DNA from 2 places in the Streptococcus sp. 27098_8_73 genome. Region 2 is predicted to be linked to the other one. Evidence: predicted binding sites of a transcription regulator. Region 2 holds the regulator's gene; the other holds the start of a gene.
What was found. The regulator Rex, encoded in region 2, represses fermentation and respiration genes when NADH is low (regulators of the CRP and FNR family bind a similar motif). The targets are predictions, from matches to a motif close to TTGTGAANTANTTCACAA.
Positions count from the first base shown of each region.

Region 1: adhE (bifunctional acetaldehyde-CoA/alcohol dehydrogenase) is a predicted target of Rex. The motif match lies at 3,985-4,002, and genes of this name have one in related genera.

Region 1 covers NZ_JAPVZT010000013.1:26,272-34,154, reverse strand. The annotation lists gene O3651_RS08825 (acetylxylan esterase) at 37-1,035, opposite strand; gene adhE (bifunctional acetaldehyde-CoA/alcohol dehydrogenase) at 1,280-3,934, opposite strand; gene O3651_RS08815 (acyltransferase family protein) at 4,212-6,026, opposite strand; gene O3651_RS08810 (MORN repeat-containing protein) at 6,016-6,429, opposite strand; gene O3651_RS08805 (low molecular weight protein-tyrosine-phosphatase) at 6,433-6,855, opposite strand; gene O3651_RS08800 (nucleotidyltransferase family protein) at 7,017-7,592, opposite strand; gene ruvB (Holliday junction branch migration DNA helicase RuvB) at 7,589-7,883, opposite strand, start outside.
Region 2 covers NZ_JAPVZT010000001.1:181,603-189,485, reverse strand. The annotation lists gene O3651_RS01015 (ubiquitin carboxyl-hydrolase) at 1-406, shown strand, start outside; gene O3651_RS01010 (ubiquitin carboxyl-hydrolase) at 693-1,118, shown strand; gene O3651_RS01005 (ubiquitin carboxyl-hydrolase) at 1,500-1,808, shown strand; gene O3651_RS01000 (ubiquitin carboxyl-hydrolase) at 2,108-2,536, shown strand; gene O3651_RS00995 (lipase) at 2,533-3,936, shown strand; gene O3651_RS00990 (hypothetical protein) at 3,918-4,331, shown strand; gene O3651_RS00985 (hypothetical protein) at 4,349-4,663, shown strand; gene radC (DNA repair protein RadC) at 4,797-5,480, shown strand; gene O3651_RS00975 (gamma-glutamyl-gamma-aminobutyrate hydrolase family protein) at 5,477-6,169, opposite strand; gene O3651_RS00970 (redox-sensing transcriptional repressor Rex) at 6,194-6,841, opposite strand; gene O3651_RS00965 (DUF1831 domain-containing protein) at 6,975-7,322, opposite strand; gene O3651_RS00960 (cysteine desulfurase family protein) at 7,324-7,883, opposite strand, start outside.

The DNA.
Region 1 (7,883 bases), on a different contig from region 2:
CCTCAGGCTTGGTTTCTTTCTTGCTACTATCTATTTTTACCAGTCTTTAAAAGCTTCCAGCAAAGAAGGATGGTCAATCTTTGAACCACAAAGCCAGTTGAAGACCCTATCATTGACATAGACATTCATGGCTTCATGCTCGTACTCTGGCATGAGAAGGTGCTCCTTAGTACACTCCAGCCGGTTGTAAATCGCAAACTGGGTAATCGGATAACAAACATCGTCAGCAAGTCCTGTTATCATCCGCACGCTCCCTTGAATGCGGTGAGCCATATTTTTCACATCGATATAAGACAAGGTCTGGATAATCTCATTCTCCGTTTCGTGGAAAGGATCGTGGAACTTAAAATAACGAAAGAGCTCATCATAGGCCTCGCTGGTATTGCCAATCTCCAGCACCCGCCGGAAATCTGACAAGAAAGGATAGATAGCCACTGTCTGCTTAATGCGCGGATTGAGAGCCGCTGCCACCAAAGCCAAGGCTCCGCCCTGAGAAGCACCGTAACTGGATAAACGTTCCTCGTCCACAAGGTCCAAACTCGCCACAATCTCAATCAAGCTGTAGATATCCAGATAGACATCCTTATAAAAGAGACGCTCTCGTCCATCCACTGCCCCACGGATAATCTGACCCTTGACCGTATTGCCCCTTACAGGCGCCCCTCCATCCAAGGAATAACCTGACTGGCCGCGTACATCCATAGATACAACACCATAGCCAGCAACCGTATAAGCTAGCATATCGGCCCAATCCCAGCCACGCCCCATATAACCGTGGAAATGAAAGATAATCGGAACTTTTTTACTCGATTTAGGAAGGACCATACGGGCATAAGTTCGCCCCTGATTCGTCCCCTCAAACACTAGCTCATAGCAGGTCACCCCAGCGATTTGAAAGTCTTTCTCAATCAGCTGATAGTCTGGCAAGCTACTCAAACTGCTAATCTGACGATCCCAAAAAGCATCAAAATCCGCTGGAACTTCATCCCTGCCTCTGTAATCCTTTGCCTCTGCTAATAAATCTGGATTGCGCATCTCATCCTCCAACACTATTGTTTTTGTAAACCCTTACAGAAATAATAGCACAGCGCCTTCCCTTTTTCAATCCTTTGCAATATTAAGAATTTAGTTTCTGTTTTTGCTGTGATTCCTTTTCTTTTTGAAACTAGTTTCAAAAAAGCTTTCTGGCCTATCTTTTCCCTAGTTTTTTAAAAAGTCGTCTATTTCATACATTTTAAAGAAAGAAAAATCCCCCACTTAATGAGGGATTGATTCTACATTATTTACGACGTCCTGGACGTTCTCTGTAACCATAGTAGGCATCTGCCATAATTTCTTCCATGTCAGCTACCATTGGCAAGCGTGGGTTTGCTGGTGAACATTGATCTTCATAAGCAAGCAAGGCGATTTCATGCAAGCTATCTTTCCAAACTTTTTCATCGATTCCAAAGCCTTTGAAGTTCATTGTGATTCCGACTGCTTCACCAAGATCGTAAACCGCTTTGGCATAAGCTTCAACTGCTTCTTCTGGAGTTGAGTGAGGCAAGCCAAGCATTTTCGCGATGTCTTGGAATTTCTCATCAGCTTTCCAGTAGTTGTACTTAGGCCATGTAGTTGTCTTAGATGGACGAGTACCGTTGTAACGGATGACGTATGGAAGCAAGATTGCGTTTGTACGTCCGTGAACAGTATGGTGAACACCACCGATCTTGTGGGCCATTGAGTGGCTCATACCAAGGAAGGCATTGGCGAAGGCCATACCAGCCATTGTAGACGCATTATGCATTTTTTCACGTGCTTCTGGGTCAGCTGTCTTAACAGATTTTTCCAACCATTCAAAGACAAGTTTGATAGTTTGAAGTGCAATACCGTCTGTGTAGTCGTTAGCGAAGTTTGAAGTATAGGCTTCAGTCGCGTGAGTCAAGACGTCCATACCTGTATCAGCAGCGATAAAGTCTGGAACGGACTCAACCAAAGCAGGGTCAACAATCGCAATAGTTGGTGTCAATGAGTAGTCAGCCAATGGGTATTTGCGGTTGTTTTTCTTATCAGAGATAACAGCAAATGGTGTTACTTCTGAACCTGTACCTGAAGTTGTTGGAATACCGATGTACTTCGCTTTCTTACCAAGTGATGGGAAGCGGAAGGCACGTTTACGGATATCCATGAATTTTTGAACCAAATCACGAAAGTCAATTTCTGGTTGCTCATAGAAGAGCCACATCACTTTGGCCGCGTCCATTGGAGAACCACCACCAAGAGCGATGATAGTGTCTGGTTCAAATGCTTTCATCACTTCAGCACCACGTTCTACTGTTGTGATGTCTGGATCTGGTTCAACATCTGAGAAGACTTGGATCGTTACACGGTTGCTACGTGCGTTCAATTGATCGATCACACGTTGAACAAAGCCAAGTTTTTCGATAGATTTGTCAGTAACGATCATAACGCGTTCAATATCTTCACATGTTTGAAGGTATTGGATAGAGTTGCGCTCGAAGTAAATTTTTGAAGGAACTTTAAACCATTGCATATTATTTCTACGTTTCCCTACTTTCTTGATGTTTAGAAGGTTAATAGCGCTCACGTTATCACCAACTGAGTTACGTCCGTATGAACCACATCCAAGTGTCAAAGATGGAATGAAGGCATTATATACGTCCCCGATACCACCGAAAGTAGATGGAGAGTTCCAGATAATCCGCATCGCTTTGATTTCAGTACCAAAGCGTTTAGCCAATTCTTCGTCTTTTGTATGGATAGCTGCTGAGTGACCAAGTCCGTTAAATTCAACCATTTGACGAGCTTTTTTAAGACCGTCTTCTCTATCTTCAGCTTTCAAGACAGCGATAACTGGTGAAAGTTTTTCGCGAGTCAATGGCTCATTTGGACCTACTTCCGCACATTCTGCAGCCAAGATGTTGGTACCTTCTGGTACTTTAAAGCCTGCTTGTTCTGCAATCCATCCAGCTGGTTTACCAACGATGTTTGCATTTAGTTTAGCACCAGCACAGTTTTTGCTGTTTGCTTTAGCGCCAAAGCAGAATTCTTCAAGAAGAGCTTTTTCTTTTTTGTTTACAAAATAAGTGTGGTATGACTTGAATTCTTCTACAAATTCGTCATAAACTTCCTTGTCAATAATCACCGCTTGCTCAGATGCGCAGACCATACCATTGTCAAATGATTTAGACATCACGATATCATGAGCGGCTTGGCGAAGGTCAGCAGATTTTTCAATGTAAGCTGGTACGTTTCCGGCACCTACCCCAAGAGCTGGTTTTCCACAAGAGTATGCAGCTTTAACCATGGCATTACCACCTGTTGCAAGGATAGTTGCAATACCATCGTGGTTCATCAAAGCTGCTGTTGCTTCCATAGATGGCTGAGTAATCCATTGCACACAGTTTTCTGGTGCGCCAGCTGCAATAGCTGCATCACGAACGATTTGCGCTGCGTGAGCAGATGATTCTTGAGCAGATGGGTGGAAGGCAAAAACGATTGGGTTACGTGTCTTCAAGGCAATCAATGCTTTAAAAATTGCTGTTGATGTTGGGTTCGTTGTTGGAGTGATACCACAGATAACTCCGACAGGCTCCGCAATCTTTGTCAATCCAGTAACAGGATCATCTTCGATAACACCAACAGTCTTCACACCACGCATGTTGTTGACAACGTGTTCACAGGCAAAGAGATTTTTCGTTGCCTTGTCTTCAAATACACCACGACCAGTTTCTTCAACCGCATGTTGAGCAAGGATCCCGTGCGCATCAAGAGCTGCAACTGAAGCTTTTGCTACGATGTAATCTACTTGCTCTTGATTTAGTTTTCTCATTTCTTCAAGAGCTAGGAGACCTTTTTGCACAAGCTCGTCAACATGTTTTTCAGCCGCTAGCACTTTATCTTCTTGTTCAACAGTTTTCTTCTTATCAGCCATTATAGTCCTCCAATGGTTTCTGCCAAAAGGTTAAATGAAGATTTTAACCTTTGTTAATTATTTCACAATATAATTATACTCTATTCCCACAAATTTGTAAACACTTTCAACAAAAGTTCACAAACTTTTTATGGATTATTTTTTAAACACTGATATTTCAGGCTTTTTTACTAAATTCTATGTCTATTCTCAAAAATTTCACATACTTTTCTTTAAAAATGTGTTAGCGCTTTCTTTTTTGTTATAAAATGAGCTCGGCTAAATAACCGAGCTAGTTCTATGGCTTAACACTGCCATTTGAAGCGGCAGCCAAAGCCTCTTTTATCATGTTAGAGTAGAGTTTACCTCCCTCTGCCATAGACTCTGAATCTGCCCCATAATGGACATAGTCTGTTCCAATCCAAATCTGCGGATTATTAATCGCTACCTGATACCAGTCTGCTACATATACAAAATCGTATTTCTTAGCAAGTTCAAGTTCGTATTGTCGCATCTTAACAGGAATACTACTTGGATCATTGGCTGTCCGGCCATCATATGGCGTGACTAAAATCAAGCGATGGCCTTTTGGCAAGAGCTCGATATACTGATCCAGCAATTCTTCATAATTGTCAACCGGATTGGTTCCCAATGCCAAGACGACGTTTTGAAGCAGTGTTTGGTTAGCAATATCGTTCTTGAAAAATTCCAGACCAGACACTAAATTACGGCTAACCACTGCATCGACTTGAGCGTCAGGTATAGCCTCTTGGATCCATTCAGCGGAGCGCAAAGTGACCGAATCACCAATAACAGTCGTTCCCTCTGCCACGTTATAATTTGTCGCAGTTTTTTGGTCTGCGTGCTTACGGGTTGTCTGCATTTTCGTATCGGCTTGGTTCAAAGAATTGACAATCAGGCTTTCCTCAAAGGCACCCACAGACGGAGCCGTGACGGTGATAATAAGCAAGATAAATGTCAGCGGAATAAAACTGTAGAAAATCGGCTTGGTGATGGAACTTACATTCATCTCCTTGCCAAAAATCCGAGGCTTCCGTCCAGCTAAAGTCGGCTCTAAGATATAGAAAGAAAGAGCCGCGAAACCAAAACTCAAGATTGTAGTCAAAAGCACAGCCCATCCATTGCTCATCAACTGAGTAAAAATAATATAGAAAGGCCAATGAAAGAGGTAAACTCCATAGCTAGTGTCTGCAATAAAGTTGAGAGGACTAGGCTCCTTAATATTTGGCAATTTATCGTGCAAGATACGGGTTGCTGCTATCATGACACAAGCCAGAAGTGTTGAAATCAAGAAACCAAATAAATAAGTCCACAAGCTGTCAAATTTCAAAATAAAGCTGAGCAAAATAAGAAGAACAAAACTGCCAGCTAAAGCAATCAAGACTTGCTTGATTTCGACCTTTTCTTCCAATTTCTTCATCTGAACGCCCACATTTCCGACTCCAGAAAAAGTCGCTAGCACTGTCCCAGCAAAGAAAGGAAAGACATGGGTCAAACTTGAGAAATAAATATTGGAGTAATTCTTGCTGAAAAAGGCTCCGATAAACATAGCCAAGAAACTGAACAGAAACAGAGCAATTGAAGTCAGAGAAATCAGCCCCCGATACTGAGCAACTGACTTGCTAATCTTGCTAATGCCCCAAGCAGCCAAGCCCCAGAGGATATAGTAATGCACTTCCAGTGCCAAACTCCAAGTGTGAATCAGCAAATGCGGTACAAACTGGCTTTCATAACTGCCGCCCGACATCATTTCATAAAAATTAGTCACAAAACCAAGCGCAGCTGAAATCTGCGTCCCGATACCTGCTACAAAATCCCGACGGATCAATAAAGTAAAAGGCATGATGACCAAAATCATAAAAACGAGCGGAGGAACAATACGATAAAAGCGCCGTTTCAGAAAGCCCATAATATCAATCGTACGACTTCTTGTAAACTCATCAATCAATAATGAAGTAATCAAAAATCCTGAAAAAGTGAAAAAGATGTCCACTCCAATAAAACCTCCAGGAAAAACTCCCTGAAAGTAATGATAGAGTAACACTAAGACCAGTCCAGTAATCCGAACCAGTGAAAACCATCTAATGCGCATTTTGATAAATTCCTTGCTTGAACGTTCCTTCATAGACGACATTACTTTCTGTCGTCAGTTTTCCTTTACCATTGGCTTGACCGTTGGCAAATTCACCTTCATATTTCCAACCAGCCTTCGATGTAAAAGTACCCTTACCATCAAAAGTACCATTTTTGAAATGCCCTTTATAGCTATCTCCATTTTTAAAAGTCAGGGTACCTTCGCCGTTCATTTTTCCGTGAACTAGACTGCCTTCATATTTTATCTTACCTTGATCCAACGTTAGCGCACCCTTGCTAGGGATATTGGAGGTAAATACCAAAATCGCTGACAAGGCAATCACAGTCACCGCTAGGATTTCTAAATTCTGACGGGTCAGATAGATTTTATATTTATCGTAAAATTCTTTTATTTTATCCATTTTTCATCCATTTAAGCGTTCTAGCCACTTGTGGCAACCAGCCAAAACCAGTTCATAAGTCTCATCGAAATCTCCTGTGTACCAAGGATCTGGCACACCGAGATCAGCAAACTGGTAGATTTTATCCTGAAAATCCACTGGCGCCATTTTCTTCAAATCTCGAATATTGGCTTCATCCATGCCGATAATATAGTCAAATTCTGCAAAATCTTGCGCTGAAATCTGCTGAGAAGTCTTTCCTTTGTCATAAGAAATCGCATGTTTCTTAAAAATAGCCTGAGTCCCCTGATGTATAGGGTTGCCATGCTCCCAACTAGATGTCGCTCGACTCTCAATGTGTATATCATCAGTCAGACTTTTCAGAACAAACTCTGCCATCGGACTACGGCAGATATTTCCTAAACAAACAAATACAATTTTCTTCATAGATCTATTATACCAGAATAAAAAGAAAACTGCGGAGCTTTCTTGATTATTCTGTGACAGCGGAAGCGGACTCTGAAAAACAGCTAATTATACCGACTTACATAAGAGTGCAGATCATTGAGGCGGTTACCTACTCAATCTAGCTTGCACCAGATTAAACTTTACTTTTCTTCAGAAAGATATTCAAAACTTAATTGTAGCCATTTAGCCTGCCAGTTTTTCTTGCGGATTCTTTGCCTATAAAGCTTCTTTCGATCCGCATCCGCTAAAAAATGCGGTGTTGGTCGAACCTGAAATGCTCGAATATCTGCCAAGCCATAGGGTGCAAAAAGCTCTAGCTTATCATTTTCCAGCAATCGAAGACCGATAGCTGTGCAGCACTCAGGATACTTGCTCATGGCATCTTTCGAGCTAGTATAGGGCTGGGTGTTGGGACTATGACTATGCATATAGACTTGATTTTTCAGCTCCCAAGAATAAGCGGGAAAAGCTTTTCTCAACCCCATCTCCAGCTGCAAAGTTTTCTCATAAGACACAGTTGGATCAAAGAATACGACATCTACATCCGTTTCAGCATCAAAGCCCGACTTACCAGACAAGATATTCCAGATAAAATTTCTGACACTGCCCGCAGCCAGCCAAGAGTCCTCGAGCCGCAAACTGCGAATAATTTCCAAAATCGCTCGGATGTCTGGATCTTGACCTAGATGGTCTAAAATCTCCTTTTCTGTCATCATTCCTTCATATACTCATATCCTAGATGCTCATAGGCTTTGCGAGTCGCCACGCGCCCAGTCCGTTTCCGCATGACAAAGCCTTTCTGAATCAGGTAAGGCTCATACATGTCCTCCACCGTTTCGCGCTCCTCAGCAATATTGACTGAGAGGGTTCCCAACCCCACTGGACCACCCCCATAAACTTCAATCATGGTTCGTAGGATTTTCTGGTCCACATAGTCCAGACCTTCCTGGTCCACATCCAGCATGGAGAGAGCTTGGTCAGTTATCTTATCATCAATCAGGCCATTG
Region 2 (7,883 bases):
TAAGTTACCTTTGATAGTATTTATTGGGTTTCTAGGGATAGGAACACTCAGTGCATGTAGTCAGCAGAAAAAAAACGGACAGAAGGAGATAGTTACATTGACAGAAGAAGAGAAAAAAGAAGTTCAAAAACAAGAAAAAAATCTAGCTTTGTTTTTAGTGAATAACTATGAAGGGATTAATAAAATTGAGTTCACAGATGTCTCTAGAAAAGAATTTGCCCAGTCTAGAAGTGTTTTTCTAAAAGTGAATGATAATATTAGTATTAGTTCGTTTTTAGATGACAATTATGATAATGGTTATAGTTTAGCCTATAGAAAAGGTGAGAAGACATTAATGAAAAAGGAAAAACCGACTGATTTTGAGACACTTGAAGGAATTGAAGTAATATATAATTTAGGTACATAATATGTCGAAAATTACTGAAAAAGATTATAAAGAATTAGCACGTAATGTGTATAAATTTTATCCAGAAGAATATAAAAGTGAACAGTAGATACAAATTGGAGATCCAACTGATATAAACTATCGAAATCCCGAGTCATTCTATGATAGTATGTAAGATTTAGTTCGATCTATCTTGAAAAGTTTTGCAAATTATATAAATACTCGCTTTATTTATGATTTTTTGGCTACATTATAGCCAGATTAGTATGGTTGAGAATTTTGAACTCTATAAAGGAAAGGAGTATTTATGAAAATATCTAAGTTACTTTTGATAGTCTTTATTGGGTTTCTAGGGATAGGAATACTCAGCGCCTGTAGTCAACAGAAAAACGGTCAGAAGGAGGAAGTAACATTGACAGCAGAAGAGAAAAAAATAATCAGAAAACAAGAAGAGGCTCTTGCTTTATTTTTGGTCAATAATTTTGAGGATGTTCATAAAATAGAGTTTGTAAGTATTTCAAAAGGCGGACTTGGTAGACCTAGATTCATTTATTTCTCGGTAAACGATAAAATAGAAGTTTCAACAGACTTAAAAGATAGTTACGATATACAGCATTATGTCTTGGTCTATCATAATAGCTCAGAGGAACTAAAACGGAAGGAAGTTCCTTCTAAATTTACAAAATTATCAGAGGCTCAATTATATGTTGTATATTATGGAGAAAATAAATGAATATAACGGATGCAGATTATGATACAATTACGACCTATGTTTATGAGCTCGATACACTAGATCATTCAGAGAAACAATAATCAGTTGGAGAATTGATTGATGGTCACGGTCGAAAATTTTGAGTTATTCTATGATGGTAGATAAGATTTAGTTTTATTGATATTAGAGGGATTGCAAATGATGTAAACGCCTGCTTGTTTTATAATCATTTTGCTATAATATAACTATGTTAGTATAGTTGAAGATTGTATGTTTTATAAAAGAAGGGAATATTATATGAAAATATCTAAGTTACTTTTGATAGTATTTATCGGATTTCTAGGGTTGGGAATACTCAGTGCCTGTAGTCAACAGAAAAACGGACAGAAGGAGAAAATTACTATGACAAAAGAGGAAAAAAAGAAACTTCGTAAAGAAGAAGAGAAAATTGCTTTGTACCTGGTAAATCATTATCAAGATGTGAAAAAAATAGAATTTGTAAATTTTCATAAAGGTGGTTTTGGGACGGGGGATACAATCACTATAAAGGTCAATGATAATAGTTATATTTTACCAACAGAGTTAGAAAGTAAAGATGGATATTATTCAATAGGATATGATCCAAAAGACTTTCATTTGATAGAGAAGAAACCTCCAACACAGTTAACTAGTTTAGACGGAGTAGATGTTAGTTATTACGAGGATTATTAAATGGCGCGTTGACTGATAAAGATTACAACATAATATCTAAAAAAGCCTATAGTTTGGATCCGAAAGAATATAAAGCAGAAGAACAATATAGTGTGGGAAAGGAATTCGACGTTAACGGTCGAAATTCCGAGTCATTGATGCTTCTGTTGAGTCAGTAAAAGTACATAAGATTTAGTTTTATTATATTAAAAGGGATTACGAAAGATGTAAACGCTTGCTTATTTTATAATTGTTTTGCTATAATATAACTATGTCAGCATAGTTGAAGGTTTTGAACTCTATAGAGGAAAGGAGTATTTATGAAATTATATAAGTTGCTTTTGATAGTATTTATTGGATTTCTATGTATGGGAACACTTAGTGCTTGTAGTCAGCAGAAAAAAAACGGACAGAAGGAGGAGTTAACATTGACAGCAGAAGAGAAAAAGATAATCAGAAAACAAGAGGAGGCTCTTGCTTTATTTTTGATTAATAATTTTGAGGATATTGAAAAAATAGAATTTATAAGTATAGTAAAGGGTGGTTTTGGAACTTCTGATGTGGCATATATGAAAATTAACGATGAACTCCTTGTGGATTCTAGTCTGCAGGACACATATGATATTAATCATTATTCTTTGGGTTATCATCAAAGTTCAAAATTTTTAGTAAGAAAAGGAGTTCCTTCTTCATTTTCAAATATAGATGAGCTGAAAGTGAAAGTAATTTATTACGAGGGAAGAAAATGAATAGTATAACCGATGAAGATTATAAATGGATAGCAAAAGAATCTTATAAATTAGATCCTAATAATAATGAAGATTTACAAAGAAAAACAGGTCAAACTTTTGACGTTAACGGTCGAAAATTCCGAGTCATTGATGCTATTGGGAACTCTGCTGAACCAACGGAAAACAGTATGCAAGCAATGGCTGTTGCTCCTGTTGATGATCAAGGGAACGTAGACTACAGTCAGGTAGTGGTTTCTTATGTTGGAACCAATTTTGGAGATAAAAAAGATGTCCTGAATGACATTGAAAATCTAGGTATGGGTTTTACGGATAAAATGATAACAGGTCTCCCCTCGATTTCAGGGATGGGCAAAGGCATTCTAGAAGGACATTTTAACGATAGCGTTAAAAAGGAAGTTGTCGAAAACATTGTAGATGTTCAGTCAAAAACAGCATTAGAGTTTGCTCAGCGAGTAGAGAAAAAGGTTCGTAAAGAAAATCCCAATGCCATTATAACAACGAATGGTCATTCTTTGGGAGAGTCTATGGCCCTTTACACTGCCTTAAAAATGGGATGGAATAATGTTGGATTTAATGGTCCAGATATTCATAATATTGTTTCGGAAGAAGAAATAGCCTATATGCAGGCGCATCCAGAGCAATTTCGTAACTTTAGAAATCCAAATGATATGTTTTTGGGGAACATTTTGGGGAATAAAACAGGCGTTGCCATTTATGTCAATATGACAGATGCTAGTTTTATTGATGAATCTTTACGAATTTTACAGGATGATAAACTTTCTTGGAAAGAAAAGGCAGATAAGATCTATAGTCTGGGGGATAAATATCATAGTTATAATACTTGGAGATTTAATAATAAAGGTCAACTCATTGATGAAAATGGCAATGTTGTGACCAATACTGCAAAAGGAAATGCGAATGCCCTCATCCTAGAAACAAAAACGAGAATGTTGCGATATTATGGCATGAAAAGCTTACTTACAGAAAGCGGAGGTGGCCTAAGTAGCAACGAACGAATTTTTCTAGACAGCGAGCAAGCTACTATTGGTGCAAATGCTCTTGTTAATGCTGCTCAGCAAGTTTTGGATCAGATTAAGATTGAGAAACAAAGAGGAGTAGAAGAAGTTGAGTCTTTATTTGAAACGACCAAGTCTCCGTTTATGGTCAGTAGTCTTAGTCCTGATGAGATTAAATCGGCTTTTGTAGCTGGTGGTGTCACACATGATAGTGTGGTCGGAAATGTAGAAATCTCTCTACAGAATAAGCTCAACAAAGCGAGTCAAATATTAGATGAAATGACTAAATTGAAAGATAAAATTGCAGCTGGTATAAACAAAAAACTCGAAGAAGACATATCTTTAGCAGGGGAATTCAATCAATGGAGAAATTTGAATTAGCACAACGTGAAGTCGAAAAGAAAACTAAAGAATTAGAAGAATTGGAAGATCGGCATCGAGAAAAGTTGCAAGAATTTGAGGAAAGAAATGATTATTTTCAAACTGCGCGTCGTGCCATACAAAATATTCTTGATGAAAAGTACGAAGAAACTTTGCATTATTTGAAATCTACTGATGCGGATCAAGATTTTTATAGGATTCTTAATAGAGAGATGGAATCTTACCAAATGTTATCGGAAGATGCCTTGATGCAGGCGCAAAAAATATTGGAATTAGAATCTTTAAAAGAGAGTGATGATTTCCGACGAGAAAGACGATATCTAGATGATAAGTTAGAGGAGGCTTATCTACGTAGGAGAATAGCCGCAGATGACAATAATAAAACTAGAGAGTAAAAGGAAGTGATACTAAAATGGCAACAACATTAACTGAGGATATTACAGGTGTATTTACTGTAGGAAATTTCGATGATTTAGGAACTCGTCTGCTTGCTATTCAAAAACAGATTGAAAAATCTTTGATAACAAACGTTTATGCTCCACATATTCTTAGTAAAAGTGATGGTATTAAGACCAAATCTAAGGAAGCGATTAGTAAAGTTGCAAAGGAAGGAAAGTTGGCTATCAAGGGGATTAATGATACTTTAGATAGTGCCATCAAGGGACAATGGTCTACATCCGTTAGAGAAGCTGTTACAACAGCAAGCAACAAATATGATAAGATTTAGCAATTAATAATAAATAGCCTAAATAAATAAACTCGCCTAATCGATAGATTTTTTGTCTAACCTTTGGGGTGTAGTTCATTTATTTAAGTTCTTTTTTTTATTTAATCTCGAATTAATAAGTAAGGAGGTTGATATGTATCGTATTTCATTGCAGGATGACATAAGCATGATGCCACGTGAACGGCTAATAAGAGAAGGAGCGGATAAACTTAGTAATCAGGAATTGCTATCTATATTTTTGCGAACAGGCAGCAAAAAAGAAACTGTTTTTCAAGTTTCTCAAAGGATTTTATCATCGATTTCTAGTTTGAATGATTTGAAATATTTGACTTTGCAAGAATTGCAGACAATTTCAGGAATTGGGCCTGTGAAGGCTGTTGAGTTGCAAGCCATTATTGAGCTCGGCTGTCGTATCAACAAAGCTGAAGTGCTGGAGAGGGAGCAAATTCTTGGAAGTCAAAAACTAGCTCGCAAAATGCAGGTCGAATTGGGCGATAAAAAGCAGGAATGTTTGGTTGCTATTTATCTCAACAGTCAGAACCAGATCATCCATCAGCAGACAATCTTTGTAGGAACGGTAACTAGAAGTATTGCTGAACCGCGCGAGATTTTGCATTATGCGCTCAAACACTTGGCGACATCTATTATACTAGTGCACAATCATCCTTCTGGAGTGACTTTACCAAGTAAGAATGACGACGAGGTCACCAAACACATGAAAGAAGCCTGTGAACTAATGGGTTTGGTTCTTTTAGATCATTTAATAGTTTCAAAAAATAATTATTATAGTTATCGTGAAAAAACGGATTTGATCTAAAGTTTGTGGACCACATAATCAAACAAGGCTAAATCACCTGTTCTTGTGGGAAATAGAAATTCTGGATGCCACTGCACACCAAGAAATGGTCTTCCATCAGTTGAGGTAACAGCCTCAATGACCTTATCCCGAGGATCGTAGGCTATGACTTCTAGATTTTTCGCTAGGTCCTTGATACTTTGGTGATGGAATGAGTTGATTTGGCAAGTAGGTCCGTATAATTCATGGAGGATGGAGCCATTTTTAGTGACCATAGTCTGTGTAGTGTATTGAGCAGTGCTGTCTTGCCAGTGATTCTCGATGTCTTGATGAAGTGTGCCACCCATAGCAACATTGTAAAGCTGAGTACCACGACAGACGCCAAAAATAGGCTTGTTTTGTTTTCGTGCTTCTCGGATGAGAGCTAGTTCAAATAGATCCCTTTGAAGCAGATAATCATCACTTTCGATAGTCTGTTCTTCTCCGTAGAAATGAGGCTGGACATTTTGTCCACCGGTAAGAATCAGTTTATCAATCATAGTAATATAGGTGTGAGCTAAGGCTTCATCACCAATTGGCAAGATAATTGGGATTCCTCCAACTTTATTGACTCCCTCGATAAAGCCAGTTGAAGTATAACTTATATGGATAAATTGATCGTTGGGAATATCCCTTTGGTTTCCTGTTATACCGATAATCGGTTTTTTCATAAAGTGTCTGTTTCCTTTCTTACCTTACTCATCATCTTTTCTCATAAAGTAGAGTAAGGTTTGGAGTTCGCTGGTTAGGTCTACATATTGTACAACCACATCTTTTGGGACAGATAAGTGCACTGGGGAGAAGCAAAGAATTCCCTTGATACCAGCATCAACCAAGACGGATGCGACTTCTTGTGCCTTAACGCTCGGCACTGTTAGAATGGCAGTCTTTACGTTTCCTTCTTGGACCTTTTCTTTAATTTGAGAAATTCCATAAATAGGAATTCCATCATTTGTGGTGGTCCCGACGTCAGAATAATCATCTGTATCAAAGGCCATTACAATCTTCATTTTATTCCGTTCATGAAAGCGGTAATGTAAAAGAGCACGGCCCATATTTCCGACACCAACAATCATGACATTTGTAATCGAGTTGTCGTTGAGAAGATTGGCAAAGAAATTCATTAGTTTCTTGACATCGTAGCCAAAACCTCTACGACCTAACTCGCCGAAGTAAGAAAAGTCACGCCGAACAGTCGCAGAGTCGATTCCAATCGCCTCTGCGATTTGTTTTGAATTGGCTTTTTCAATATTTTCCGCGTTAAATCGCTTGAAAATCCGGTAGTAGAGGGAGAGCCGTTTAGCAGTAGCACGTGGAATAGGATTGCTTTTTTCAGTTTTCACAAAATCACGACCTTTCTATCTTCTATTCTATAGAAAGTTTGTGAAAAAATCAACTAATTTGATGAACAAAATATTATTATACTAATAAAGATAGATAAAATAATAGAAATAAGCAAAATTCTTAGAATTTCGCTTATTGGGGTGTTTTTTCAAAAATATCTCTTTCAACTAAACTATCCATCAGGAAATAGAATTTTTGCTGAATAATATGGTGTTTTTCTGATTTGAAGATATTAACCAATCTTAAACCAGACTTGTCCGTAATATTGATTTTTACTCCGCTTAGATCTTTATTGACGATAATCTTAAGCAAGAATCCATCGCCACTATTAGGAACAGCTTCGAGTAAGCGAGAAAGCTCGTAATTACCAACTTTTGTTTCAGCAAATGTATTATCTCGCAAGGTAAATTTCTTGACATTTGGATGGAGTGAATAGGTGAAGTCGCAGTTTGCTAAGCTAACAGATGTTTGAAAAGCCATCTTATCCTCCTAGTATTTCTTTTAGTTTTTGGCTGAATAGTTTGATTTCTTGTATGCTAGTTTGATCTGATACACTGATACGAATGGATTCTTTTAAGCGCTCAGAGTTTGGGCCATATAAGGCTTGAAGGACATGGCTGGGCTGAACAGCACCAGCTGTACAAGCAGAGCCAGTCGAGATTGAAAAGCCATTAAGGTCCATTTGAAGCAAGATAAGGTCATTCTTTTGGTTTGGAAATCCAATATTGACAACATAAGGCAGGCTAGGCTGACTTTCGTTTAGGTAGTAGTCTATATCCGCTAGGTTGTTCAGTAAAGTATCTTTTAACTGCTGGGCATGCTCAAGATTTTCCTCTAAGTGGGCAACATTTTCAGAAAGGGCAGTTGCCATTCCGACAATGGAAACGAGGTTTTCTGTACCCGCTCGATGCTTGTTTTCTTGATCGCCGCCATGCATGAAATTATCAAAATCCATCTGGTCAGCGTAGAGAAATCCCACCCCTTTTGGACCATGGAATTTATGAGCTGATGCACTCAGGAAATTGATTCCCCATTCTTCAG